DNA from 4 places in the Sphingobacterium sp. R2 genome. Region 4 is predicted to be linked to each of the others. Evidence: riboswitches for the same ligand, from Rfam matches in the RefSeq annotation. Region 4 holds a riboswitch; each other region holds the start of a gene.
What was found. Region 4 has a riboswitch for S-adenosylmethionine ahead of metF (methylenetetrahydrofolate reductase [NAD(P)H]). Riboswitches for the same ligand answer to the same signal wherever they lie in the genome.
Positions count from the first base shown of each region.

Region 1: another riboswitch for S-adenosylmethionine. It lies ahead of VXM68_RS21820 (5-oxoprolinase); the one in region 4 lies ahead of metF (methylenetetrahydrofolate reductase [NAD(P)H]).
Region 2: another riboswitch for S-adenosylmethionine. It lies ahead of metE (5-methyltetrahydropteroyltriglutamate--homocysteine S-methyltransferase); the one in region 4 lies ahead of metF (methylenetetrahydrofolate reductase [NAD(P)H]).
Region 3: another riboswitch for S-adenosylmethionine. It lies ahead of VXM68_RS18920 (O-acetylhomoserine aminocarboxypropyltransferase/cysteine synthase family protein); the one in region 4 lies ahead of metF (methylenetetrahydrofolate reductase [NAD(P)H]).

Region 1 is NZ_CP142884.1:5,215,772-5,223,282, reverse strand. Features, by position in the region: gene VXM68_RS21850 (hypothetical protein) at 1-434, shown strand, start outside; gene VXM68_RS21845 (DKNYY domain-containing protein) at 436-1,401, opposite strand; gene VXM68_RS21840 (hypothetical protein) at 1,446-1,874, opposite strand; gene VXM68_RS21835 (hypothetical protein) at 1,892-2,224, opposite strand; gene VXM68_RS21830 (AraC family transcriptional regulator) at 2,361-3,239, opposite strand; gene VXM68_RS21825 (hypothetical protein) at 3,415-3,720, shown strand; gene VXM68_RS21820 (5-oxoprolinase) at 3,753-4,016, opposite strand; SAM-I-IV-variant riboswitch at 4,083-4,176, opposite strand; gene VXM68_RS21815 (DUF3050 domain-containing protein) at 4,386-5,156, shown strand; gene VXM68_RS21810 (3-hydroxyacyl-CoA dehydrogenase) at 5,306-6,202, opposite strand; gene VXM68_RS21805 (oleate hydratase) at 6,282-7,511, opposite strand, start outside.
Region 2 is NZ_CP142884.1:1,826,662-1,834,172, reverse strand. Features, by position in the region: gene pyk (pyruvate kinase) at 1-693, shown strand, start outside; gene VXM68_RS07580 (hypothetical protein) at 739-1,068, opposite strand; gene VXM68_RS07575 (sensor histidine kinase KdpD) at 1,520-3,352, shown strand; gene VXM68_RS07570 (response regulator transcription factor) at 3,455-4,144, shown strand; SAM riboswitch class I at 4,331-4,433, shown strand; gene metE (5-methyltetrahydropteroyltriglutamate--homocysteine S-methyltransferase) at 4,511-6,823, shown strand; gene VXM68_RS07560 (hypothetical protein) at 6,917-7,447, opposite strand.
Region 3 is NZ_CP142884.1:4,508,172-4,515,682, forward strand. Features, by position in the region: gene VXM68_RS18910 (glutamine synthetase III) at 1-391, shown strand, start outside; gene VXM68_RS18915 (FUSC family membrane protein) at 794-2,821, shown strand; SAM riboswitch class I at 3,002-3,114, shown strand; gene VXM68_RS18920 (O-acetylhomoserine aminocarboxypropyltransferase/cysteine synthase family protein) at 3,377-4,687, shown strand; gene metX (homoserine O-acetyltransferase) at 4,720-5,763, shown strand; gene VXM68_RS18930 (homoserine dehydrogenase) at 5,802-6,983, shown strand; gene VXM68_RS18935 (GH92 family glycosyl hydrolase) at 7,046-7,511, opposite strand, start outside.
Region 4 is NZ_CP142884.1:840,187-847,697, forward strand. Features, by position in the region: gene VXM68_RS03465 (DUF2723 domain-containing protein) at 1-541, opposite strand, end outside; gene metF (methylenetetrahydrofolate reductase [NAD(P)H]) at 781-1,737, opposite strand; SAM riboswitch class I at 1,810-1,912, opposite strand; gene VXM68_RS03475 (hypothetical protein) at 2,130-2,981, opposite strand; gene rimM (ribosome maturation factor RimM) at 3,087-3,611, opposite strand; gene VXM68_RS03485 (30S ribosomal protein S16) at 3,731-4,252, opposite strand; gene VXM68_RS03490 (UvrD-helicase domain-containing protein) at 4,616-7,511, shown strand, end outside.

The DNA.
Region 1 (7,511 bases), 980 kb from region 4:
ACATTATCGCCGAAGCGTCGCTTTCAATCGAACATCCCATAGCAGTGACCATCGGAAAGGAGTCCTTTCAGATCGGTAATAAAGAAGAGTTTACTTACCGACGTATGGCCATCCAAGCCGCGCGGCATCGCTTGCAAAAAGCTGCAGCATTTGATAAAGGTGGGCGTGGTCGTAAGCGGAAAATGAAAAGCTTGGAACACTATAACGAAAAGGAGAAAAATTATGTAGACACCAAACTCCATCTCTATAGCCGCCGGTTAATTGAACTTTGTGTGAAAGCACAGGCAGGCACCCTCTTGTTGGTCAACCAATCCAATAAGGAGGAAATTGCCAAAGGCGATAAATTCTTACTGCGAAACTGGAGCTACTACGGTCTTATCGAAAAAATTAAATACAAAGCTAAAATGGTCGGGATCAACATTATCATCGAATAGATCAATCCAATTTTTTCCCTTTATAAAACTTGCTCCATGCATCCCCGGCATAGCCGTTATCCAAATATTCAAAGGTTGAAGCACTCGCTCCTTTCAACTCCTGGCCGCGATAGAAGACCGTCCAGGAGTCTTTTGCATACCCTCCCCCAAGTGCTTTAAAGGTGGATGCCGAAGCGCCGTTAACTTTTATTCCCTGATAATAGACTGCCCAGGGGTCTACGGCATAGCCATTTCCGATTGATTTGAAAGAGTTGGGGCTGCCGCCCTCGACTTTAATTCCACGGTAAAAAAGATTCCAGGCGTCTTTGGCATAGCCATCATCAAGGTATTCAAACGTTGAAGCAGAAGCCCCTTCCACTTTCTGATTTTTATAAAAAACAGACCAATTGTCCTTGGAATATTGACCACCAAGAGGCTGTGTGGTAGGACCAGCAAATCTCTCGTTCTTTTCGCCCCTATAATAGCTGTTCCAATGATCTTTCGCATACCCCCGACCGAGATTTTCAAAGCTCGAAGCGTTTGCCCCATTAATTTCCTTGCCTAAATAGTAGACTTTCCACGTATCTTTGCTGTAACCATTTCCCAGTGTCTTAAAGGTGGAAGTTGTTGCGTCCAACAATGGCTTGCCATAAAAATAAACTCTCCAAGCATCACTAGCATAACCGTCGCAAAGAAATTGGAAAGTAGATGGGCTGGCATCAGTTAGAATTGACCCCCGAAAATAGACTTTCCAGGTGTCTTTTGCATAACCATCACCTAAAAACTGAAAAGAACCGGCATTGGCATTGACAATTTCTTTACCACGATAGTAAATACGACCGCCAATTTTGGCATAGCCGTCTCCCAACTGGTCTTGATGGATATAGGCACTGCTATTTTCGTATTTGCTATTATCAACATAGACATCGCTGGCAGAGCCAAGCAGAAGAAGGGCGAGCATGGTTTTGAAGGAAATAGCTAGTATCATATCGCGTTTGGACTAAAATAGAAGAATTCTTGTTTGTGTACGTGTTAATGAGACCGCAATATAAGGTAAAAGTTTAGTTGTCGATTGATTTTTTGCAGATAATACGCAGTGTTTTTTCCTGCGTTCTTTGGTATTTCTTTGCCTATTCTTTGGTACTTCTTCGCTCCTGCTAGGAGATTGGCTTGGCATTGGTTTGCTCTTTCTCTGCTTATTCCTTGCTGTTTCTTTGCCGTTTCTCTGCTGTTTCTTTGCCGTTTCTCTGCTGTTTCTCTGCTGTTTCTTTGCCGTTTCTCTGCTGTTTGATTGGTGTTTTTTAGCTGTTTCTCTGCTAAAATGGTAACTAAATAGCAACCAGTCGGCAAAGAATAGGCAAACAAGGGGGCTAGTAAGCCCCTAGGATACCTTAAGCGAATACGACCAATCACCCTAGAGAAGGCAAATGCGATCGCAAAAATGCGGTCTATGGGATACAAGGTTGAATAGGTAACACTTATTTTGTTTGCTGCAAATGTATTTCAGGAAAGGAGTAGGTTGAATCCTGTATGGTGGTAAAAAGAGAATAATCGGTGTAATCCGGAACGGCTATCCTTAGAAGATAGCTCCCCTTTTTTAACACCTTGATCTTAAATTCGCCATTGCTATTCCTAACGGTATCCCGACCTAATAAGGCCAAGGGCTCCCTTTCCGTATTGGATACAAAGGTTTCAATTATGAAATAACCAACCGGATTGTACTGGTGGTCAACTAAACGGCCAGTAATACGGTATGCGGGGTTAGTAAGTAGCCCATAAAGTGAACAACAGAATAGTAGTGCTTTTAGCATATTTTTTCAAGTGTGATGCTCGATAACATAAACGTATCCAGCTGATGAATCTTAAAACGGTGACCGTCATCTGATGAATGCAACGACGATCTATGCAAAGATAGCCCCGCTTTGTCAATGGATAGCTATCACAAGTTTATGAAAAACTATCATTTTGCATTTTCTGCTTATAGGCGTAAGGAGATATGCCCGTTAGTTTTTTAAAAAATCTGGAAAGATTATTAGGATCGCTGAAATGAAGTTCAACGGCAATTTGGGCGATAGACTGCTCGTCCAGGAGAAGCCGCTGTTTGATTTCTTGAACTTTTCGGCGTTGGATTAGGTGGATTGGACTGTGGCCCGTATAAGCTTTAATTTGACGATTCAGCTCATTGCGATGTATTTTCAGTAAGTCCGCGTATTGATTGCAGTTCAGGTTGGAGTTGACATGCTCTTCCATGAGCATTTTAAATCGCGTCAGCAAATTATTGTTCGAGCCTTCATTGGCTATATGGTGAAATGCGCGAAATAGCCGATCCAGCCGCAGTAAAATACTGGCAAGGAATGCGCGAATCATATTGGGACTGTCGGATCGAAATGTTCCGATCTCAAAAACAATTTCGGAAAGCAGGATTTTAAATACCTCGAAATCATGAGTTGCTGCGACAATATAGGGCGAAAATGAATAGTTGTAAAAATAGGGTAGTTTATATACAAGTGTCTTATCCTGAAAGAACGATTCCAAAAACTCAGGTTTGAAGATTAAATGGAATCCTTTGACGCTATTTTTATCAAATTCATATTGCTTGATCTGATTGGGAAAAGCGAATAAAATGGTTCCTGGGCATAGATCAATACGTTTTTCATTGGTATATGCCACCCCGCTTCCCTGTTCAAAAAACATGATCTCAAAAAAGTTGATGGTGTGTGGTTCGGCTTCAAAAATCAGGTCGGTATTGTCCTCAAACCGATGGGCATCCATCGCTAAGGGAAAGCCGTATTTACTGTTTTCAAAATCAAAATATCGCATACTCATGTATTCAACTAAATTGCAACCGTTTAAGCGCTCAGGCTGCGGTGATAAAGATAACAGTTTTTATGAAATTGTCGACCCCGACGAAAAAGCGATTATCCTGTCAAATCTTTGTCAATACGTACGGTAAAACTCGGAATATTTGGTCAAGTCGTATTTCTTTTGTATATTGCTGGTTATGAGTTTTAAAGAAAAATTAGAGAACTGGCGCACGTCAATCAATCGCGCCGGTAGTGGTGAGGAATTGTATATTTTGCTTTTGAACTACAAAAAGTTTATCAATAAAAATTGGATGGACGATTTTGGCGATCCGGGCAACTGGAAATCGGAATTAAATCAGGTCATCAGCAAAGTAAGAACGAAAGTGGATGTGGCAGAAATTCAAAATTGCGACGATCTCTCGTCCTACAAAGACGACGCTCGGCAAACAGCCCATTCGCTCAATCATACATTAAGATATCATCACTCATTGACGAAAGAGTAGGCTAGGCCTACTCTTTTTTTGTTTATAGGGCATTACTGTAAAGGAATCAGGACATTCTGTTCCAAGCGTACAGGTACCTGCTTCACCGAGGTGAAACCGTCTTCCTTGGAAATAATATTAGAAAGATCAAGTCCCCTTTTTGAAAACGTACTGATCAAAGCTGTCCTGAAGGTAGCTTTCGATGATCCCCAGCCTTGTCCTAAAATGGTGTCGTTGTTGAGCTGGATCAGTTCATCTGTGGAGTAATAACTGAATTTTTCCAGTAAATGTTGGTAAAGATTTGTTGTAGTAGCCATACAATTTAAAAATTTAAAGGATTAAACCATAAACTGTATCCAGATCTTATTGGGAAAATAATCGTTCTGCGACGTTTATTTTGGTCGAAACCCGTATTAATTTACCACCGCGGTGCCTCCACTCGGTTGGTATTGCATCATGCAATTCTGAATACTCTACAAATATAGTAGATTATTTTTTATAATGAAATTTTTTTTTGTTTTTAAGGTTAAATGGGCGTTAGCTACAGAAATAGGGAGGTCAAAGCGAGGCGGGGTGTTGGCTGTGATTTGGTTATAAAGCGGTTAGCTGGATGGGAAATTTATCATGTTACTGTAATCTCATCGAAAATACTTTAAAAAGCAGAGATAACACAATACTTTTGCGCCATGAATAGAATTGCGGAAATTAACGAATACATTGCTGCTGAACGCGAAGTATTATTGCAACACCCTTTATACCGTAAAGTCAAAACGATCAAAAATTTACGTTCTTTTACCGAAGGGCATGTGTATGCTGTATGGGATTTTATGTCTTTATTAAAAGCTTTACAGATCAAATTAACCTGTACCACACTTCCATGGTTCGCCAGTGAACATCCTTCAACGCGCTATTTGATTAATGAAATTGTATTGGCAGAAGAGTCGGATGAATATATCGATGGACGTCGATTAAGCCATTTTGAGATGTATCTCGACGCCATGTCTGCTATGGGGGCCGATCTCCATTTGATCAATAAATTTATTGCCAATGCCAAAAAATCGGATAATATATTCGATGTTATAGCAATGACAACATTGGATAAGCGAATCAAAGATTTTCTGAATTTTACATTTGAAGTGATTGCCGAGGGCGAGGTGCATAAAATTGCGGCGGTGTTTACCTTTGGACGTGAAGACCTCATCCCCGGAATGTTTACGTCTATTTTAGAAGAAATTAAAGCGAATTTCCCCACAGCCAATTTAGACAGTTTTATTTATTATTTTCAGCGGCATATTGATTTAGATGGTGACGAACACGGTCCATTGGCGATGCAGATGATTACAGATCTTGCGAAGGACGATGAGGTTAAATGGACGGAAATGAAGGAAATTAGTAAAGTTGCGCTGCAAAAAAGAATTCAACTGTGGAATGCAATTGAAGATTCCTTATATGGATAATACGCTAAGCAGATGTTGGAGAAATGCCTTTCAAATCAGCATTTGAAAGGCATTTCTGTATACTGTATAACAAGTCTTATTTATCCGTTATCTTGCAATATCATGCACGAGCTGTTTATTGAAGTCGCGTTCTTTCGAAAGCCAGTCGATTACTTCAAAAAGTCTGGCGATTGATAGGCTGGATTGGGATAGGTATAAAACCCTTCCCCGGTAGCGACGCCTAATTTGTTCTTGTCTATAAAATGTTCTTTGAGATAGGCTACAGTTTTTATCTTTATGGGATCATTGGTTGCCTCGGCACTCATTTTGTTAATATTATAGGCTGTTGTGATGCCAACGATATCGAGTATGCCAAAGGGGCCTGTTGGCGCTCCCGTGGCAACCATCCAAGTCTTGTCGATCGTTTGGGCATCGGCTACTTCGTTGACCAAAAGATCCGTTGCTGCCGAAAGTAATGGGACAAGTAAGGAGTTTACAATATAGCCAGGCTGCTCCTTATGCAGCGGTAGGGCAACCATGCCAATGGATTTTGCAAAGTTTACAACCTGCTCAAATACCGTTTTGTCTGTACCCGGATGGCCCATAATTTCTGCTGTATTGTGCTTCCAGATTTCATTGGCAAAATGTAGCGCCAGGAACTTCTCTGGACGGCCAGTTTCTTGGGCAAACTGACTTGGTAGTAGGGTGGAGGAGTTTGTCGCAAAAATGGTTTTCTCTGGAGCGACTTTCGCTAACTCCTGATAGAAACCAATTTTAATGGCAGGGTTTTCGGGAACAGCTTCGATCAGAAAATCTGCGTTTGCTACTGCCGAAGCAAGGTTTGAATCGTAACTGAGTCTGTCGAAGGTTGAAGCCAGTTGTTCCTGACTGGCATGAAGATCTTTCTCAAATGCCTGCGCCATAAGATCAAATTTAGCTTTTGCTTTTTCAAGTACCTCATCGTTGATGTCATATACGGTAACATCATAGCCATGAAAAGCAGTTTGGAAAGCGATCTGATAACCTAAAACACCGCTTCCTGCAATTGTTATATTTTTAAAGTCCATCTTATTATTATTATTATTATTATTATTATTATTATTATTATTATTTAAAATCATTGCTGTTCTTTTCTGATTTTTATCCTTATCCTTTGATTCCCTTTAACCAATCTTTGAATTTGCTGATCTGCTCTGTGAGAAAGGATTCATGCTCTTCCTCGTCCGCGGAACCAAGTGGCAGGATATGTTCAAAGTAAGTTCCTTTAAATAGTTTACGCAGTAAACCTTCTCCTATAAACGGTTTGTCGTCATTTAACGTTTTGGCTGCTTTTAAGAGATGACGGATGTCGTATTGAAGGGGATTGATATCTGGAACCTGTTTATTTAAGTTTAAAAGTTCATATACGGCAATCCGAGCTGTGCGTACTGAGCTTTCCATGGTAAAAACCACATCGTTATTAGTTTCGACAAACTGACCGACCAAGCCAAGATTTTTGCAGCCCTCAGGGACAACTCTTGGACGGTCACCCTTTGCTCTAGGCATAAACATAGACGTAATGTAAGGCATAAACGCCGTACGTACAATGGTATTTGTGATAACATTCTCCAGTTGATCAATGATGCCTAGATGGTGGCATAACTCGGCTAGAATTTCATCTCCGGTACATTCGGGCATGGGCTTTTTGATGTAATTTCCTTCTTTATCCATAAATAAGGCATATACCCATAAGACAAGAACATCATCCGGTTGTCCAGGGAAATGTGGCTGTCTATTACAGGTGAAACTCATCAACCAATCGGAATCGGTAATGGTGATGATACCGCCAGTAACTGTTTTACCCGAATAGGGGTCATTGACCGCATATGCTTTGAGTTTTTCAACCAAAGCCGAAGGCTTACAAGTCAGTGTTGCAGACTCCCATGCTGATTTTTCGATGTTACTGCAGAACTTTTCGGGTTTACCAAATATGGCTGACTTGGCGGCGAGGTTTTTCCAGAGCTTCCAGCCCGCGCTTTGACCGCTGCTGCTGTTGTCGATACCGATAATCGGCGCGTTTTTATTGTCCCCGTAGAAGGTATCTTCTGTCATTGATCCAGTTGTCATAATGACGAAATCGTCTTTCCCGATTGGAATTTTTACTTCTTTGCCATCTTGTTTTGTAATTAGGGCCTCCACAACTTTTCCATCAGTATTGCTTTGGATGTCCAGATCTTTGACCAATACATTGAATCGAATGTTTACACCTTTGCTTTGAAGTACTTTACGCAAAGGGGTCACAAAAGTGTCGTATTGGTTGTATTTTGGGAATACAAGTGATGAAAGATCATTCAATCCGTCTATCGCATGTAAAAAGCGGTGCATGTACAATTTCAG
Region 2 (7,511 bases), 990 kb from region 4:
CGTGGAGATTTGGGTGTTGAGCTTCCCATGGAAGAGGTACCAGGACTTCAAAAGATCATCGTACAGAAATGTAGAGATCTTTCAAAACCTGTAATCATTGCAACGCAGATGTTGGAAAGCATGATCACTACACCTCGTCCTACACGCGCTGAAGTAAATGACGTCGCAAACTCTGTATTAGACGGGGCTGACGCAGTTATGTTAAGTGGAGAAACATCTGTAGGTGAATTCCCTGAAATTGTGATCGAAACAATGAGTAAAATCATTATTCACGTGGAACAAACTTCTTATCCTTATTATAATGAGAAAGTTAGTGAAATCCACGATGGCACACTAATTCCTGATGCTATCTGTGCTTCCTCCGTCTATCTCGCTCAAAAAACAAATGCCTCAGCAATTGCTGTTTTGACCTCGTCTGGAGCAACAGCGTTTGAAATTACTAGCTATAGACCAAATGTAGATATCTTAGTTTTCACAGGAACACAAAAACTTTTGAAACAATTAAGCCTGCTTTGGGGTGTAAAAACCTTTATCTATGACAAGTTCGAAAGCACAGATGGTTCTATCCATGATGTTAACAAGTTTATTGTAAAAAACAACTATGTTAAACCAGGTTCAATTATCATCAATACGGCTTCTACTCCGTTAATTGAAAAAGGTAAAACAAATACTATCCGTGTTTCTCAGTTATAGGAAGTATAGGATTAGGCAAAAAAAAATAGCGTTCTAAATTGAACGCTATTTTTTTTGCCTGTTTTTATATAAAGAATCAATCTTTAATTTAAACCCTTCCATCTTTAGTGAATCACTTATTCGTTTGAGTGGAAGATCAACAGCTTCCCGATCTGCCTTAGGCATCTTTTCTGTTCCGGGCATCGGAGCCAGACTGTCCATACGCCTTAACTTCTTAACGGGCATGCGATACTTTTCATCTGCCGAATCCAATTTAAGAATAGGCATTTTTGTTTCTTTTTCCTCAATTAAGGGAACCTGTGGTTTCACCTTAACCTGCCCCAAAGCGACGGTTCCCACCGAAGCCAATGTCAGTAATAATACGTAACTTCTCATCTGTATATCGTTATTTAATAGTATTTAAATGCATATAAGTATAAGCAAACGTACACACTCCACTTATTCACTCCTGATTATTTTAAATTGCATTCAATAATATTGCTCACACCTACTCATGAATTCACCAGCGCGTTCATTCATCAGTCAAACTCCATGGCATTGATTAAAAATCGACTACTATGCTCAAATTCACAGCATAACTCGTCACTATCCACTAATTTACAAACAACAACACCTATATTTAAAAAGCTTGCTGTTAAACATTGTTAAAACAGCTTCAAAACACATCAGCATCTTTATATTTGTAACAATTCAAGAAAATGAGCTATAGCATCTCTATGGCCCTTAGAATGGTAGAAGGCATGCAGGCACAAATAGTAAATAACGAATTGAGTGCTCTAAACTTTGTGATACAGTAAAACTTATATTTATTTAACCGTCTATTCAAATGAAGAAAAATAGCATTGTATTGATCATTGGACTGATGTCATTGGCCCTTATCGGCGTTTTGGCTATGCAATTCTATTTTTTAAGAGATTCTTATCGTCAAAAATCTCAATTGTTTGATGAATCTGTCAATGCTGCGATAACAGCTGTTGCAGGAAAGTTAGAGCGGCGAGAAGTTGTTGACTTCGCTAAAGTTCAACAAGAACGAAATCTTGAAAAATCCAAACAAGAACAGGCAAAACAACGCCTTTTGGCCGAGCAACTCGAAATACAATATAGAATTGAAGAGCTAAAGAACAAGCAGCATACTATTTTCTCCAACTTCAAAGAGCAAGAAGATCAATTACGTGCGTTATATCCTAATGTTATTGAAATAAAAAATTCATTTTACGAGACATATATTAAAAGACCAGAGTACCAGAAATACATCAAATTTTCTGTTTCAAATGAGCTTACCGATGACAATCTCGTACAAGCCTTTATCATGCTCAACGCATCAAAGGTAGATGATCAGGTGAGCGGAAAAGATGATAGTACGCGCTTTGTTATTCCCTTACTGGATGGCCTGGTTGATCAGCAAACCAAATTCAGGGTAGCCACCTTACCCCCAAGAGAGGATGCAAAACTTACAAAAACGATCGCTGATTTAGAAAAAAGACTGGATGTGCTTAATAAAAAGAACTCCTGGTCGGGGTTTAACGTTTACGATTCTGTTGCCATGTTGGGGGGCAAAAAGGCTGACTATATCGAAGATGTCGCTATTGGAATGGAATTGGCTAAACGCCCATTGAAAGATAGGTTAAATATTATCATCGTTCAAGAGCTTATCAAGGAGGAATTGGCTCAACGCGACATCAGAGCGCCATTTAATATCGAAATATGGAGCACAAACAATATTTTACTTAATAATATCCTTAACGAAGCGGCATTAAAGAATCCTTCAAATACAACACGGTACTCCACTGCTCTCTTTAAAGGCGACATTGGTGCTGCGCCGGGAAAATTAACGATTTATTTTCCAGACAAAAAGGCGATTATTGCAGATAACATGGGTTATCTCCTTTTGCCTATGCTTGCACTACTTTTTTTATTAGTAGGGTGTTTTGCATACACGTTGATTATCATCTTTAGACAAAAGAAAGTTTCGGAGATGAAAACAGATTTTATCAACAACATGACACATGAGTTTAAGACGCCAGTTGCGACTATCATGATTGCTAGTGAATCGCTTAAGGACCCCGATATCAATGCCGACCATAAACGCGTTCAAAAATTGGCCAATATCATTTACGACGAGAATGTTAGATTAGGAAATCACATTGAACGTGTACTTGATTTAGCTCGACTAGAAAAAGAAACCTTAAAATTAGATCAGGTAGATGTTCATATTAACGATCTTGTTTCTGCGGTTACAGACAGTATGCAGCTCAGAATGCAGAATATTGGCGGAAAATTTACTATTGATCTGGCAGCCACTAAAGATATCGTCGTTGGCGACGAACTGCATTTCTCAAACGTATTTTATAACCTATTGGATAATGCAATTAAATACAACAAAGGTGATCTACATGTGAATATACAATCAAAAAACGTCGGTGATAGTATTGTGGTCACTATAGCTGACAATGGTATCGGTATGAGCCGAGATCACCTTCAAAAGATTTTTGACCAGTTTTACCGCATACCTACGGGGAATGTCCACAATGTAAAAGGATTTGGTCTCGGTCTAAGTTATGTACAAGATATTCTGAGGAGACTGAATGGAAAAATTACGGTTAAAAGCGAAAAAGATAAGGGCACGACCTTTGAGGTAATATTGCCTACAAAAAAATAAAAGGTTCCTTTTTTGTATATTTCCTCTGTAAAAGAATTTTAAAGGTAGAGGAAGCTGATTTATCAGCATCAAGGGAATTCGTTAAAATTTAAAGTATTCATTATGCAAAAGATATTATTAGCAGAAGACGATCCTAATTTAGGGGATCTTTTAAAAGACTATCTCGAATTAAAGGGAAAATTTGACGTCACACTATGTACAGATGGTGATGAAGCAATATCCCAATTCAAGAAAAATAACTACGACCTCTGCATCTTCGATGTGATGATGCCTAAAAAAGACGGCTTCTCGGTTGGGCGTGAAATCAGAAAAACGAACAATACTGTTCCTATAATCTTTGCCACAGCAAAAGGTATGATGGAAGATAAAACTGAAGCTTTTGAACTTGGAGGAGATGATTATATCACCAAGCCGTTTCGCGTTGAGGAATTGTTACTTCGCATCAATGCTCTGCTTAAACGCAGTGTTCGTGATAAAGAGGAAGAGATCGTTGCAGACAAATTTGAAATTGGCGATTATTTCTTTGATTATACAAGCCAGCAGATTTCCTATAAAGGGCAGATGCAAAAACTATCGACTAAAGAGGCTGAACTATTACGCCTGCTCTGCCTAAAGAAAAATGATGTATTGACAAGAGAGGAGGCTTTATTAAAAATATGGCATGATGACAACTATTTTACGGGTAGAAGTATGGATGTCTTTCTCAGTAAACTTCGAAAATATTTGAAAGAGGATAGTAAAGTGGAGATTGTAAATGTACATGGAAAAGGTTACAAACTTTTGGTAAGCTAAAAACAGAGGGAAGGAGTAATAGGATCATTCCCATTTTTTTTGTCTATAGTGTATAGAATTATGAAATAAAGTAATAATTCGATGAAAAGAAGAGAAAAAAACAATTTTATTCTTAGTAGAATATAAAAAATAAATACACTTTTCTAAAAAATTTGCATTTTTAAAATAATTACGTTACCTTAGCATCGCTTATAGAGAAAGGCAGAGGGAATAGACCCGATGAAGCCTTAGCAACCTGTCCCTTGACAAGGTGCTAAATTCTACCCATTGTATATGGGAATGATAAGCCGAAGTCACCAAATTCTAGTGTGTCCTTCTCTCTCTAGCAAGAAATATAGTTGAAAAAAAATATTAAAAACATTCATTATGTTATTGACTAACAATTTAGGTTACCCTCGTGTGGGCGCGTTCCGCGAATTGAAAAAAGCCAATGAGGCCTATTGGGCTAAAAAATCTTCTGTTGAGGAATTATTGGATACCGCAAAAAAAATACGTGAAGGCAATTGGAAAACACAAAAAGATGCTGGAATAGATTTGATCCCTTCCAATGATTTCTCCTTTTACGATCAAGTATTGGATTTAACCCTTACGGTTGGTGCAATTCCTGCCCGTTACCATTCTTTATTGAATAAAGTAGACAACAATTACAGTTTAGATCTATATTTCGCTATGGCTCGTGGTTTCCAACAGGAAGGAATCGACGTGACTGCAATGGAAATGACCAAGTGGTTAGATACCAACTACCATTACATGGTACCAGAATTTACAAAAGATCAAGAATTTAAATTGACTTCTGAAAAATTCTTAAACGAATACAACGAAGCAAAATCCTTGGGCATTGATACTAAACCAGTTTTACTCGGTCCGATCACTTACCTATTGATCGGTAAAGAAAAAGAAACTGGCTTCGACCGTATCGATTTATTGGATAAACTTGTTCCTGTATACGAGGAAATATTGGCTAAACTAGCTGATGCTGGTGCACAATATGTCCAGATTGACGAGCCTTTCTTAGCTTTGGATTTAGATGCTAAAGTAAAAGCTTTATATCAACCTACTTTCGAAAAATTAGCTGCAGCAGCAAAAAATATCAAATTAATCGCAACGACTTACTTCGAAGCTTTAAAAGACAACGAAGATATCGCAGTTAACTTACCTGTCCATGCTTTACATTTGGATCTGGTACGTGGTGAAAACCAATTGGATACGGTACTAGCTAAAGTTCCAGCTTCATTAACATTATCTTTAGGTATTGTTGAAGGTCGTAACATCTGGAAAAATGATTACGAAAAATCATTGGTTAAAATCAAACAGGCTGTTGATGCATTAGGAAAAGACCGCGTTTGGGTGGCTCCTTCTTCATCATTGTTGCATGTTCCTTTTGACCTAGATAATGAGCATAATGAACAATCATTACCTGCTGAAGTAAAGAATTGGTTAGCTTTTGCCAAACAAAAATTAGCTGAAGTGAAAGACTTAGCTGTACTGGCAGAAGGCGAAGTTGATGCGGAAACAGCGAAACGTTTTGAAGCGAACAAAGCTGCTGCTGAGAGCCGCCGCACTTCTCCATTAATTCACAAACCTGAAGTTAAGACACGTACAAGCAATATCACTGATGACGATGCAAAACGTACTTCATCATTTGCAGACCGTAAAGCAGCGCAACAAGCGAAATTTAACTTGCCGGCATTCCCTACCACAACGATAGGTTCTTTTCCACAAACAAAAGATGTTCGTAAATGGAGAGCAGATTTGAAAAAAGGTGCTATTACTCAAGAGGAATACGATAAAGCAATCGCAGAAGAAACGGAAAACACCATCCGTCTTCAAGAGCAATTGGATATCGACGTATTAGTACACGGCGAATTTGAGCGTAATGACATGGTTGAATACTTCGGTGAACAACTAGCTGGCTACGCTTTCACACAAAACGGTTGGGTTCAGTCTTACGGTTCTCGTTGTGTTAAACCTCCGATTATCTATGGTGACGTTTACCGTCCAAAGGACATGACTGTACGTTGGTCATCTTACGCACAATCGTTGACAAACCGTCCGGTGAAAGGTATGTTGACTGGTCCGGTTACCATCTTACAATGGTCTTTCGTACGTAACGATCAACCGCGTTCAACAACAACTTACCAAATTGCTTTGGCTATCCTGGATGAAGTACAAGCTTTGGAAAAAGCAGGTATCAAAATTATTCAAATTGATGAACCAGCTATCCGTGAAGGATTACCTTTACGTAAGGCTGATCAGAAAGATTACTTAAACTGGGCAGTACGTGCTTTCCGTGTTTCTTCTTCAAATGTAGAAAACGATACACAAATTCACACACACATGTGTTATTCAGAATTCAATAATGTAATCGAAGATATCGCTGCAATGGATGCTGATGTTATCACGATCGAGACTTCACGTTCTCAAATGAAATTATTGAATGCTTTCGCTGGCGACTTTAAATATCCAAATGATATTGGTCCGGGTGTTTATGATATTCACTCTCCACGTGTGCCCAGCAAAGACGAGATGGTAGATCTATTGCGTAAAGCAAAAGCAGTAGTTCCGGCAGAACAACTTTGGGTTAATCCTGACTGCGGATTGAAGACCCGTGCTTGGCCAGAAACCAAAGCAGCTTTAGAATCTATGGTGGAAGCTGCCAAAATCTTAAGAGCAGAATAATTCCTAAACGCTATTGATTAAGCCCTAGGTGAAATCTCACCTAGGGCTTTTTTTTTCGCATATTAATCTAAAAATTGTAGCCAGATCAAGGGCCTACTTATGATCAGGATTACTTTCTTTCTTCCTAATCTTCCCACTACCTTTACTAATTTCCTGCTTTCCTCTAATCCGCTCCTCAATCGACTTCAGGCTTGACGAAAAATCAAGATCAACATTTTCAAGTTTCGCGATTTTTAACGCCTTCAACGCCTTTTTGTATTTTCTTAATTTTTCAAATAGAAGTGCTTTCTTTAGCCAGATCCCTGCCAGAGGCATCCCCGGAAGTGTCAAAGCGAATTTAATCGTTTTTTTTGCAGCTTCATATTCTCCCATATCAATCAATGTCTGAATGAAATAAGGATAAACTTCCACTGCCCGCACATTATGCGCCAAGGCTTCCTGGAAATACCTTTTTGCCTGCTCATAATCAAACAACTGTTCGGCATGAACTCTTCCCATCAAACAAAGCGCCATTGTATTGGACTCATCATAGGATAGCGCATAAGATAAGGACTCTATTGTCTCCTCCAAATATATCGGATAGTTATCCAGTGCCTGAAGGACATATTTATTGACTGAATTCATAAAATTTTCTAAAACATAACATTCACATCCAGCTTTCACAATAACTTTGAAAGTACTGGATTTT
Region 3 (7,511 bases), 1.7 Mb from region 4:
TAAGAAATTACAAATTGAGGCACGTGTTATCGAAGAGATGGTTAACAACCAAATTGCTCCTGCATGTTTCATTTATCAAAACGAATTGATTGAAAATGTCAAAGGATTAAAAGACCTTGGTCTAGCGCAGTCAGCATTTAGCTCTCAATTAAACTTTGTAGAACGTATTTCAACACACGTAAATACCATTTTGGAACAAGCTGAAGCAATGCGTCAGGAACGTAAAAAAGCAAACCAAATTGATGACGTACGTGAAAGATCAATCGCTTACGATGAATCGGTTAAGCCATATTTCGATGTGATCCGTTATCATGTCAACAAATTGGAGAAAATTGTTGATGACAAAAAATGGCCTCTTCCAAAATTGAGAGAGATCTTATTTTTAAGTTAAAACAACATCGCAATAAAGAGAAGGGGTATTCTAAAAGAGGATACCCCTTCTTTTTTATATGCTTAACAATGAATTTAGAAGAATATTTTCTCTACTCGGCGATTAATCCCCTTATTTTTAGCGCTAGACCGCTCCCATCAGAAAGGCTTATTATAAGAAGCTCATATGACCGTTAGAGTTGGCTATGTACGGTCATCTTTATATCAAGCGAACGCAAACGGCCTTTTACGAGCAATTATTGCTGAACGTCAAACAGCAGGGTTCAAGGCGAAATTTGATTAACATGAATTGAATCAAAATAAAAATCTACAAAATACATAATATTCAAAACAAATAAATTGTATATACAAAATATTAAGCATAATATTTGTATTTTTGCAGCGAAAATTAGTAAACTGATTGATGAGCATTGAATCGTTAAAGAAAAGATTCTACCTTTTTTATATCCATATTATCCGGTTCATCCAGGGTGAACATACTGGCGATGCTTTTCGCAATGTATCTATCAGCATTTTGCCGAGTTTGGCGATCTATCTGTTGGGCGCACCGGCAAACGCAGCCATCGGTATTGGGGTGGGATCATTATTGACTACATTAACTGATCCTCCAGGTAATCGGAAAGATAAATTTTCTTCCGCCCTTGTTTGTATTCCCACTTTCTTTATTGCTTCGCTTTTTACAGCTTATCTTTTTCCTTATCATTGGCCGCTGGTTATTTTATTGAGTTCGGCAGGCTTTATCTGTACTTTTTATGGAATTTTCGGCCCTCGTTATGCCGCAATTGGGAACATGACATTGATTCTGATGAGCTTTGTCATCGGTATGGCCCCTCAGCATCCGCTTTCAGTGAGCTTAGAAATTACCGTAGGCGCCAGCATCTATTATTTCTTTAGCCTATTGCAGGCTTACATACAACCCTATCGTTCTTTGAAACACGCCATGGCCAATGGGTTTCACGGTTTATCTCAATTTCTATTGATACGTTCAGAATCTTACGATCCGGATATTCCGCTGGACTTGACTTACAGCCGCGTAGGAAAAATTTATGGCCAGATCAGTGAACAACAAGAGCAAATCAGATCGCTCTTATTTAGGGAAGAAAAAATCATTAGCCAACGCTGGCACAAAAGCAACTATTGGCTTAGTCAAGTGTATGGATTAATTGATTTACACGAATTAATTATTGCACTGGATCATGATTATGATGCCATTCGAAAAAATTTGCTGGATACCGGCAGCCTTCCGCTAATTCGTCGTAGTATAAAATTACTGGCCTTGGAAATCGATAGTTTTTCGCAGCCTAATAAAAGGTTTCGCTATGCAGAGCAGCTTTACGACAACCACAGTAAAATCAGTGCACTGTTGTCGGATCTAAAGGGAATCCAAGAACAACAGACTGCGCAAGCAAATGGTATTCTTGCTTCCATCATCCGCAATATTGAAGCTATTATTGAAGTTCTCAAACGGATTCAAGTTGCTTTTTATCAGAATCAAGAAATCAAAAACAAAATTGACACTAATGAGTATCAGCAATTTATCAACCGTCCATTGCGTAGTTTAAATGATATCAAGAGCAGACTCCATCTCCATAATCCACTTTTCCGTTTTGCACTCCGTATGGCGGTTCTCTTCGGAACAGGTGCATTGATAGGTATATCTTTTTTGGATTTTAAATATACCTATTGGATCTTACTCACTATTGCCATCGTTGCGAGACCTGCATTTTCAATGACTAAAACACGTAATATAGAACGCATACTAGGTACATTTTCGGGAATTGCCGTCGGTATACTCTGTTTGGTCTGCATTGACTTTCTGCCTGCTCTTCTTCTCATTGCCGCTACTGGGTTATTTGGATTCTTCTTATTCAACCGATCAAATTATATGGTCAGTGTGATCTTTATTACGCTGGGCATAGTCATTGCATTAAACTTATTTGAAGGAAATATTAATATCATTTTAGGCAGTAGAATAATTTTTACTTTAGTTGGTGCGCTGCTGGCAATAGCGGGCTATTTTTTGATACCAGTACGCCAAAGCTCGAGCATAATCCACTTAGCAAAAGAGGTCGCATTGTATAACCATCATTATTTTCAAATTATCAACAGACGCCTTTCCGACGATCTGCAAAGTTCGTTCGACATTCGGCTCGCTCGAAAAAAGGCACAGACTGCCATGGCTCTATTTTCCGATGCGATCAATCAAATGAAGAAGGAACCTGAACACAAGTGGGTAGACTGGTCTCATATCCATCATTTTCAAGCACTCTCCTATCGCATCAATTCGCATTTGGCTGGTCTCTCCCTATCGTTAGGTAGAGAATCTAATCACGACATAAAACACAATATCTACAGTAGAATTGATGCTTTAAAACCCCTTTTAACCGATTTAGATCAGCTTGCAGAAAATATCACCTTAAAAAAAACATAAGGTAAACCGCTGTATTTATGTATTGATATTGGATAACAAATATGTAATTCCAGCTGCGGAGGTAGCTCCCTTTTAACTAAAAAAAACGTATTTCTTTTGCATTGATAAAAAAGAAGTTTATATTTGTATCGTCTTCGAAAGAAGATTTCTAATCAACACCTTCCTTAATCAGTAGGTCTTGATTTATAAAGAAGTGGCGAGAGACTGGCTCAATGACCCACTGGCAACCTTCAATTTGCTTGAAAAGGTGCCAATTCCTGTCCAAAACAATACCGTTTTGGAGCATATAAATGATATAAGACAATGCTTATTAACTTACTGAAATCCATTACAAATTCAGGTTCAGGTTCAATACAACTGAACCTTGCGAACAGCAAAAGTGTACTACATCGTAAAAAAGTATCGATGCGAATGCGTATGCATACACACTTCACTGCTTGTTAAACATCATTTCCTTTTTCTTGGATAACGATTGACAGACCTTCCAAGTAGGTGTGTATGCTTCTCTTTTACCTTTACAAATTCTTTTTTTGAAACCTTAAAATCTAATATATTATGTCTTCTAACAAAAATTTAAAATTCGAAACACTACAGGTTCATGCTGGCCAGATCGCTGATCCTACCACAGGATCCAGAGCAGTTCCTATATATCAAACAACATCTTTTGTATTTGAAAATGCAGAACATGGAGCCAATCTATTCGCGTTAAAACAGTTTGGAAACATTTATACCCGGATTATGAATCCAACTACGGATGTATTTGAACAGCGGATTGCAGCTTTAGAAGGTGGTGTTGCAGCAGTCGCAGTTGCATCTGGTCAGGCAGCGCAGTTTATTGCATTAAATAATATTCTTGAAAGCGGCGACAATTTTGTTGCAGGGTCCAACTTATATGGAGGCACATTCAATCAATTCAAAGTTTCCTTCAAACGGCTAGGTATTGAAGCGCGTTTTGCGACCGATGGTGAAGCTGATAAAATAGAAGCGCTCATTGACGATAAAACTAAGGCTATCTATGTTGAAACAATCGGAAACCCAAGTTTCAATATTCCTGATTTTGAAAAAATCGCTGCTGTAGCCAAAAAATACGATTTGCCATTAATTGTTGACAATACATTTGGAGCTGGGGGTTATTTATTTAAACCATTAGAGCACGGCGCAAATGTGGTCGTTGAATCGGCAACGAAATGGATTGGTGGTCATGGAACCAGCATTGGTGGCGTCATCGTTGATGGAGGTAACTATAACTGGGGAAATGGGAAGTATCCCCAATTTTCCGAACCGTCCGATGGCTATCATGGATTGGTCTTCTCAGATGTTTTTGGTGAAAATGGCTCATTTGGTAATATACAATTTGCAATCCGCGCGCGTGTAGAGGGATTAAGAGATTTTGGACCAGCACTCTCTCCTTTCAATTCATTCTTGTTGTTACAAGGCCTTGAAACATTGTCTTTACGTGTACAACGGCATGTCGACAACGCGTTGGAAATCGCTAGATGGCTTGAGGCCCATCCTCAGGTAGAAAAGGTAAATTATCCGGGATTAAAAAGCTCGCCGAGTTTCTCAAATGCACAAAAATATCTTAAAAATGGATACGGCGCAGTGCTTTCTTTCCAGCTAAAAGGCGACGCAGCCCAGAAAGCCAACGACTTTATCGACAGCTTAGAATTAATCAGTCATTTAGCTAACGTAGGCGATACTAAATCGCTGATTATTCATCCAGCTGCAACGACCCACCAACAATTGAGTGAGGACGACCAAGCGAATGCGGGTGTGTTTAAAGGACTGTTGCGTCTGTCAGTCGGAATAGAACATATTGATGACATCAAAGCAGATTTACAACAAGCTTTTGATAAAATCAACTAATTAGACTTTCGGCTATAAAATTTAAACGTAAAATGAGTAAGCATATTTATCTGCACCCAGAGCCTTTTGTATTTGAAAATGGACGAGAGCTTACTGATTTACAAATCAGTTATGAGACGTTTGGCCAACTTAATCCAGATCGCAGCAATGTGATCTGGGTATGTCATGCACTAACGGCCAATGCAAACGTCCTGGATTGGTGGCCGGGTCTTTTTGGAACCGATGATTTATTTGATCCGAACGACTATTTTATCATCTGCGCCAACGTTATTGGGTCGGCCTATAATAGTAGCAACCCATTGTCTATTAACCCGACCACTGGGCAGCCCTATTACCTATCATTTCCGGAGTTTACGGTAAAAGATTTGGCCAGTGCACACCAGTTTCTTGCTGACCATCTGGACATCAAGCGTATCAACGTTCTTATCGGGAGCTCATTAGGGGGGCAGCAGGCATTGGAATGGGCAGCTTCCAACACGATCTCAATCGATCATTTAATCGTCGTTGGCACAAATGCTGTTCATTCACCATGGGGTATTGCATTCAATGAGAGCCAACGCCTTGCCATTACAACCGACCGTACCTTTTATGCAAACCATCCTGATGGCGGAGCTAAGGGACTAAAGGTGGCACGTTCAATGGCATTGCTATCGTACCGTAATTATACAACCTATAGTAATACACAGAGCGAAAATGATCAGAATAAGCTCGGCGACTACAAAGCGTCATCTTATCAAAATTATCAGGGGGAAAAATTAGTAAGCCGCTACAATGCTTACAGCTATTATTTCCTGACGAAAGCAATGGATAGCCACAATTTGGGGCGCGGCAGATTGTCTATTGAATCTGCACTATCAAACATTAGCTGTCCAACATTGGTATTGAGTGTCAATACAGATTTATTGTTTCCTCCACAAGAGCAACAATTCATAGCACAGCATATTCCCAATGCTCGTTACGAAGAGATTGAATCAACCTATGGTCATGACGGCTTTTTGATCGAAACAGCAAAACTAACAGAAACTATTAGCCTCTTTCTGAGCGAGCACAAAGTGTATGCTGCTGAATTAGTATAAGAGATTGAACAAAATAATAAGAGAATATAAGAAGAGATATGAGCAATAAATTAACAATAGGGATGTTTGGATTTGGTGTTGTAGGCCAAGGTCTTTATGATATTATCAAAACCAAAAATCTTAATCTGGAGATCAAGAAATTTGTCATTAAAAACGGTGATAAAAAACGCTCCCTACCAGCGGAGTTGTTTTCTACTGATGCGGAGGCAATTTTAGGTGATCCAGAGATTAACACTGTTGTCGAACTGATTGATGATGCCGAAGCAGCATACCAACTAACTGTGCGCGCACTGAAATCGGGAAAAAATGTGGTTTCTGCCAATAAAAAAATGATTGCGAGCCATTTGGAAGAGCTAGTTGATATCCAGCATGAATATGGTACAAGCTTATTGTATGAAGGTGCTGTTTGTGGAAGTATTCCTATTATCCGGAATTTAGAAGAGTATTATGATAATGAATTGCTCCACTCTGTTAGTGGCATTTTTAATGGATCTTCCAACTATATCCTATCTAAAGTTTTCAACGAAAACCAACACTATTCAGATGCTTTGAAGAAAGCGCAAGAACTCGGATTTGCAGAAACAGATCCAACCTTGGATGTCGGTGGATTTGATCCCAAATTTAAAGTATGTATTGTTGCTTCGCATGCGTACGGTATCTATGTCAAACCAAACGATGTGTTCAATATTGGTATTGATAAATTGGGACAGCAAGATATTCGTTTTGCGAAAGAAAAGAACCTCAAGATCAAATTGATACCGACGGCAAGAGAGATCGACGGAAACAAAGTTGTACTTTATGTATTACCACGCCTAGTAGGCAAAGACAGCATGCTCTATAATGTAGAAAATGAGAACAATGGAGTATTGGTGAAAGCGGCCTTTGCAGACGAACAATTTTTCTATGGTAAAGGAGCAGGTGGCCACCCAACAGGTTCTGCTGTGCTATCTGATATCGCGGCTCTTCGCTATGGATACCGCTATGAGTATAAAAAACATTTAGAATCCAGCACCTTAAATTATAGCCAAGATTATTTAATTAAGGTTTATTTGAGATACACCGATGATACACTGATTGAAAAGTTAAATTTCAGTGAAATCACAGAACGATATTACGCACCAGATTTCAAATATGTCATCGGACATATTAATCTTCAACAAATCGCAGCTCACAAAGCCGATTTGGATCAAGAGGGCAATTTTATTGCTGAAATCGCGTAGGCAATCAACAAACCAATCTACCTTGAAAATAGCCCCGAATGGGGCTATTTTTTATCTAATATTTAGTCACCTTTCAACTTGATATCTAAAATCCCACCTTCCACCAAACGTTCAAAAGGAAGTTGCCAACCTTTCCACAAGCGATTATTCAACCGAGCTTGATCAATAATATAACTATTGGGCTGCTCTTTCTTCACCTGAATGATAAATTTATTTTTTCTTAATTTCTCCGGCAATTCTATCGTTACCCGATCGAAAAGTGGAGCGCCGATCTGAAGTGCGGGCTTCTCGGTGGTGAGACTTCGTACATCGAATAGCCCTATACTGGATAAGACATACCAAGCTCCCAGCTGTCCTTGGTCTTCGTCTTGTCCGTAGCCATAACCGTGTATTGCATCATTACCATAAAACTCATTGCAAATTGCCCGTACCCATTTCTGACTTAAATCAGGTCTACCAGAAAAATAGAATAGCCAAGAGATATGCAGGTTCGGTTGATTACCATGATTATAAAGACTTTCAATCCCT
Region 4 (7,511 bases):
AACCGATAAATACCAGCCAACGGTCACTACCTTCTTCATCAGCACGAGCTTCCCATTTTAGTATTCCCCAAAACACAACTGCTGTACACAAGGACGACATCGCATAAACTTCGGATTCTACAGCCGAATACCAAAATGAATCGCTAAAACTAAATGCCATTGCACCAACAATTCCTACTCCGAAAATCTGCAAGCTGTTGGATAAGGGTATGCATTTGTCTTCGCGGAGTATCTTCTTGGCAATTGCTGTTATGGTCCAAAATAAAAATGTAACCGTAAGCCCGCTGCAAATTGCCGATCCGATATTCATCCAATAGGCGATTTTACCGGCATTACCCAAAGCCAGGTTAGAAAATATATTTTGAATCAGAAGAAATAAGGGTGCCCCAGGTTGGTGTGCTACTTCCAGCTTGTAAGCACAGGCAATGAATTCACCACAATCCCACCAGCTTACCGTCTTTTCCACGGTAGCAATATATACACATGTGGCAATGAGTCCACAAGCAAAACCCAGTAGAGAATTTATTCTGTTGTACGTCATAAGGTCAATTGGTTTTTTATTAAATCCTTTATAGCACATTAATGTAAAAAGTTATCCTGATTTCAGGATGTTAATTAACACTATTTAACACAAGTACTTGACAATAAATACACTGTCGCTTCCACTCAATTAAAAGAATAAGTCATAAACACGACGACTGGGCTATAAGGTCAATTATAGAATATCTTAAAAATGAAAAAGGGAGCTTATCAGCTCCCTTTACCTGGTATTTTTATGAGTTAAGCTAGTTTTTGTACAATTTTCTTTGTTGGCCCCGGATTACTCATCGTATAGAAATGTAGAACCGGAGCGCCAAACTTGATCAGCTCCTGACATTGTTGTACCAACCACTCTTCTCCGACTTGTCTGACGTCGGCATTTGTTTTACATGCCGAAACAGCATCGCTCAGTTCTTCTGGAATATCCAGATGAAATATTCTTGGTAAGGTCACGAGTTGCTTTTTAGTTGTCAGTGGCTTTAATCCTGGAATAATAGGCACATGGATTCCATTATCTCTACATTTAGTAACAAATTCCTTATATTTTTCGACATTAAAAAACATTTGAGTTACTATAAATTCCGCCCCCATATCGACTTTTTGTTTCAGATATTTAAAGTCAGTATTAAAATTCGGTGATTCAAAGTGTTTTTCGGGGTAACCTGCAACACCGATACAAAAATCAGTTTTTTCTGAAGTGACAATATCCTCATGAAGATACTTTCCTTTATTCATATCAGTAACCTGTTGCAATAAGTCTGTTGCAAAAGCATGTCCACCATCCGTTGGAATAAAATCAGCATCGCCCTTACGTGCATCTCCGCGCAATACCAAGACATTATCTATGCCCAGGAAGTTCAAATCGATCAGTGCATTTTCGGTTTCCTCCTTAGTAAAACCACCACATATCAAATGGGGTACTGCATCAACTTTATATTTATTCATGATTGCTGCACATATCGCCACTGTCCCAGGACGTTTGCGATAGGAAACGCGTTCCAGTAATCCACTTGCATGCTCTTTATAGATATAATCTTCCCGGTGGTAAGTTACGTCGATAAAAGGAGGTTTAAACTCCATCAGTTCATCCATGGTTTTAAAAATACTTTGGATGCCCTGTCCTTTCGCCGGTGGCAATAGCTCAAAAGAAAACAATGTTTTTCCTTTGGCATTCTGGATATGATCGATAATCTTCATTAAAAAAACTGTTTTTTAGTTTGGTTGGCTTATATCGAAACGCACACGTCGAGGAATCGTTGATCTTCATGTAACTTATCTTTCCCACATGGAGTAGGGTAGAATTTAGCACCTTGAACAATACAGGTTGCTAAGGCTTCAACGGGTCTATTCCCTCGGCCTTTCTCTATAAGCATTGCTAATATCGTTTTAAAAAATCAAAAGACAAAAATATTTTTTCGAAAAGGCTTAAAAGGCAGCGAAAAGACCGCAATAAATACGGCTTCAGGTTTATTTCCAGGTAATAACAGGAATTTACGCTCCACCAAAACTTAAAGACCTAAAAAACAGATAAAATTAACGATCGAGGATCATTGACAGCCAACAGATTGACTACGCCACAACAGGATCGGCTAATGATGCGTTGCTAGGGAATTCCGTAGATTTTTGAGATAAAACGTGATTAATAGAAGTCCTGTTACATGGTATTCCTCTTTCGATCCATATTTAAAGCCATCAAATAAATAGCGATAAGCGATCAATGCATTTTGTTCATTGTAAAACAACGCTTTCCACGACTCGGGCACATCTTTCCACGCCTTCAGCACAATACCGTTCTCCGCATAAATAATTGGCGATTCAACACCATCCATTCGATAATCGTGATGTGTACCAGAACTCGATATATGTTGAAAGTAAGCGATAGAATAATCAACAAAATTCAATGCCCTCGCCTTGATCTCTTTTTCACTTTCTGTTCTTACGGGAGCATTCCGCCACAAGTTCACTTGACTGTCAAATTTGCTTGGCGTCTCGCGTATAGGGGTTTTATCTAAAGCAAAATTGAGATAAAGTCTTTCGGTAGTAGGCACACGCTCGGAGTTAAACTGTGAAAAATCACCTCTCAGCTGAATAAAATCTTGTTTTACCTTAACAATATCCAATCCGATGCTACCTTTTTTCTCGTCCGTCAACTCTAATCGGTCGCCGTTGAATCTATACTTCCCGAAGAGTAATATGTCATCGATGGCTAGGACAAATTGGTCTTTATCATGGAGGGAGAGAAAAGATCGGTATAGCATTGGGTCATTACCATAGACATCTGCCTCCACATTTTTGGAAGATTCGCTTTTTAATTTTTTATACTCCTCATTCGAATAACCAAATATCATTTGGTAATTGCCTTCAGGAAACGCCTTTTTCTTGCTAAAGAAAGTACAGGAAGATAACGAAAATGCGAATAGCAGCAGTAATAACGGTTTCAATATCAATGAATAATTATGGCCAACAATAATACACGGACCAAGATAAGAAATTACTGCAATAGTTATAGTATACCGCTATTCATTTGAATTAAGCTCGGGGATAGCTTATTCTTTATAGAGATCCACCAAGCCCTCTGGCAATTCAACTTCAATAATCTCCTCTTCGCCATCGATACCTAAGATCAAATCGTCCGAAAGCGGGAACATCAGCTCCTTGCCATCCATATCTACGGTAGCAACAAATTGTTGTGGAAATTCCTGAACATCTGTTATTCTCCCCAGTTCACCATGGTTTTCATCAATTACTAAAAAGCCGATTAAATCCGTATATCTAAAATCATCTGGATCACGCTCCGGCATTTTATCATTGGAAAGATATAGCTTTTTACGCACAAGTATTTGAGCCTTATCAATATGATCCACATCCTCGAATGTCACATAAGCGGTGCTGTTCTTTTGAAATTTGATGACGTCAACAAAATAAGGAACAAGCTTTTTGTTCACTTCCACGAAGACGACGTCCATATCCAAACTCTCGTATTCTTCGAACTCAAAAAATAGCTGTACTTCCCCTTTAAGCCCTCTTGTTTTGCTGATATAACCGATGTAAAAGCTTTGATCAATAGTCATATTTTCGTATTTGGCAATTAGATGTAAGACATGATAATGGCAAACTATTAGCCTATTGGCTGTTTCAAAAAAAGCCGGCTCAAGGTTGAGTCGGCTTTCTCGAATACTTTATGAAAGAATTAACCTTCAGTTTCTTCTGATGCAGGAGCTTCAGTCTCTTCAGCAGGAGTTTCTTCCGCTACAGGAGCATTTTTAGCAGCTACAGCAGCAGCTTTTTCTTCTTTTTTCTTAGCTTCAGCAGCTAAAGCAGCATTTTTAGCATCAGCTTTAGTTTGTGCTAAACCATCTTTTTTACCAGAGATTCTTGCATCATTAGCTTCAGTCCAAGCTGCAAATTTAGCTTCAGCAGCAGCTTCATCAAAAGCACCTTTTTTCACACCACCTTGCAAGTGTTTTTTGTAAAGAACACCTTTGTAAGAAAGGATAGCGCGAGCTGTGTCAGTCGGTTGAGCACCTTTATTCATCCAATCCAAAGCTTTTTCAAAATCCAAAACAATCGTTGCTGGATTAGTGTTTGGGTTGTAAGAACCAATACGTTCGATGAATTTACCGTCACGTGGAGCGCGAGAATCCGCTACGACTACGTGGTAAAAAGGACGTCCTTTTTTACCGTGTCTTTGCAATCTGATTTTAGTTGCCATTTTTTAATTTATTTTATGTATTCAACATATCCCCCGAGCTTCATACTAGAGGGGATGCAAAGATAGTTATTTTTTTCTAATCATAAACATGATTTTATAAAATTCACTGAAAATGACATCCTTAACATCTTGCCCCCCTTTTAAAACATACATCATTACACGAGCTCTGCCGTCAACACCAACGTAATTTGTACAGCTGTTAGCTTCGTCCAAAGGTAATCAACTCATCATATTACGTCACCATGTATATATCATAAACGATAATTTGGTTAATAAATTAGATTCAAATTACGTCTGTTTTTCTCAATTAAAATAATCTTCGCCATTTTTGCCAATTCACTTTTTACTTTCTACCTTCATTCTATGAAATCCGTTGCGCCATTAAAAATACTCAAAGCTTCTGCCGGTTCGGGGAAAACCTTTAGCTTAACTTTACACTATCTCACCCTCCTCCTATCCAACGAGAATAGCTACAAGGAAATTTTGGCGGTGACATTCACCAATAAGGCAACTGCCGAGATGAAGGAACGTATCCTAACGGTACTCCATGGCCTGGCAACAGGCCACCCTAGTCCTAAAATTGAAGATTTCAGAAAGTTATTACTGGCACAACAGCCAGGTTGGACGTCACACCTTGTGCAGGAGAAAGCTCACCGTGTTTATCGTCGTATCCTACATGATTATAGTCATTTTACGATAAGTACAATTGATGGTTTCTCCCAAAAGGTCATCCGTGCATTTACGTATGAACTCAATCTTGATGCAGCTTACAAGATTGAAATGAACGTCAATAAAGTGAAAAATGAGCTGACAGTCATGCTCAATCAATTACTGGATGAGCGACCCGATCTACTCGATTGGATTATAACTTATGCTGAAAAGAAGATAGCAAAAAATGAAAATTGGAACTACCGTCAGCAATTAATGAGCTTAGCGAGCCTTATTTTTTCTGAAAATTTCCAGGAATTTGATAGTTACATCAACTCGGCAAATCCCAAGGAGGTTTTTAATCTCCTCAATCAGGAGATTGAACAGAAGATAAGCGCATTTACCGAAGCGCTATCCATGACAATTGAAGCGTTTAGTGAGACATTCAAAAAATTCAACCTCACTGAAAATGACCTGAAGGGTAAATCGCGCAATAAAATAATCTCAGCCAGCAAAACCAGTAAAAAGACGGAAAAACTGAGCGCTTCTGAAATTGCCAAGATAATAGAAAAATACCTTCTGTTAATCGACAATGAAGATGCATTTACGGATAGTGATAAAAATATACGTCATGATCTTATGGCTGCATTTAACCCGATCTTGGCATCCTTCCAAAAGTTACACGACAACCTATCCGCTTACATTGCCTATCAAGCAGTACAGAATAACCTCTATTACCTGCGTTTACTCAAAGAAATGAGCGATTTACTGACACAGTGGCGACGCGATAATGGTGCCCAGTTAATTTCCGATTCTCAGATTCTGTTAAACAAGCTCGGAATTGATGAAAATAGCGACCCAACATTTATCTGGGAGAAAATCGGCAATCGCTTTAACTACTTTTTGTTTGACGAATTTCAGGATACTTCGCGCATTCAATGGAAAAACTATAGTCCATTACTGATCAATGCATTGGCAGATGCCAAAGGTACCGTCAGCGAACACCTGATTGTAGGTGATGTTAAACAAAGCATCTATCGCTGGCGAAATGGCGATTGGCGAATACTACTCCAACAGGTAGAACAACAGATTGTCCAAGCCTTTCACTTGGACGACGATAACAAAACAACCTTTATCGAAAACGGAAGCCTCGATACCAATTTTAGAAGTCTTCCAAATATTATCCATTTAAACAATTACCTATTTAGCAGTATTCCAAAACATTTGCAACAGGTATTAAATGAAAAAGTATCCGAAAGCCTGGATGAAAAAGGCAAACAGTGGTGGGCTTCCTCGGGCAATGATAGCATGCTTGTCAAAGCGTATGAAAACAGCCAACAGGAGGTGCCTGACCATAAACAAGGAAAACTTGACCAATCAGGTTCTATTGAGATCGCTTACATTCCAGTTACTGACGGACGTTACAGAAGAAATCAGGTAATCGAAGAATCGCTCGTCAATTTATGCCAAAAAATAAGCGAATGGCTACTCGACAAACGCTATCAACCCCAACAGATCGGTATTTTAGTGCGTAGTAATTCACAAGCTAAGTTGGTTATCGAAAAACTCATGGATTTCAAAAAACAGCAACAGCTCAGGTTTGAAGTCATATCAGGAGATGCGCTGTCGCTAGCCAGCAATGATGCTGTTCTCCTACTGATCGAAACGCTGAAAGCATTGGTCTATAATTCCGAGAAACATACCATTCATAAAGCAAAGATAGTCTATCTCTATCAGCATATACAGAATAATACAGTTGATCAGAATGCATGGTTAAAATTTGCCGGCAACGACATCCGCGCACTTCAAGATTATCTCCCTGAGGCGCTGATTGACTCCTGGGAAATGGCGCAGAAACAGCCATTGGTCCACTTGATTGAAAAGCTTATTGAAATCTACGGTTTCACAACCACGGACAATATTCACCTCCCTTACCTTCTCGCATTCAAAGATATGATCTCAACGTTTTCCACCAATGGCGAACGTGGCATTATACAGTTCTTAGAGTTCTGGGAAGAAGATGGCAACCGGGCTGTACTCCCTTCCAATGGAGAAATTAATGCGATTGAAGTAACGACAATACACAAATCAAAAGGACTGGCTTATGACGTGGTTATGATTCCATTTTGTTCATGGGATCTCGACGGCATGATCAATGGCGATTTTTGGATCGAGACATCCGAAACTCCTTTTGCCCAATTGGGGAAAATTCCAATCAAATACACATCTACGGTCGGCAAATCTATATTTTTCAAACAATATTTTGAAGAGATGCTATTCAACTACATGGACGCCCTTAACACGTTCTATGTGGCAACAACCCGCGCCGTTGAACACCTTTATATTACTGCTCCGTGCTTTAAAGAATCTGTCGACAAAAAGACAGGAGAGATTACAGGCTATGATACCAAAGACGAATATATCAGCGATGTGCTCTTCCAAGTCTTAGATACTCCAGAATCTCCGTTTAAACTCGAAAATAAAGTCCTATTTATTGATCAGATCATCCAAAAAAGAAAAGCGCTGTCGCGTAATGACAGTATTATTTCGCTGAGCCATTATCCCATTTCCAAAGAACTGGAAATGGCTCTGGAAAAAGCGAGTACGCGAA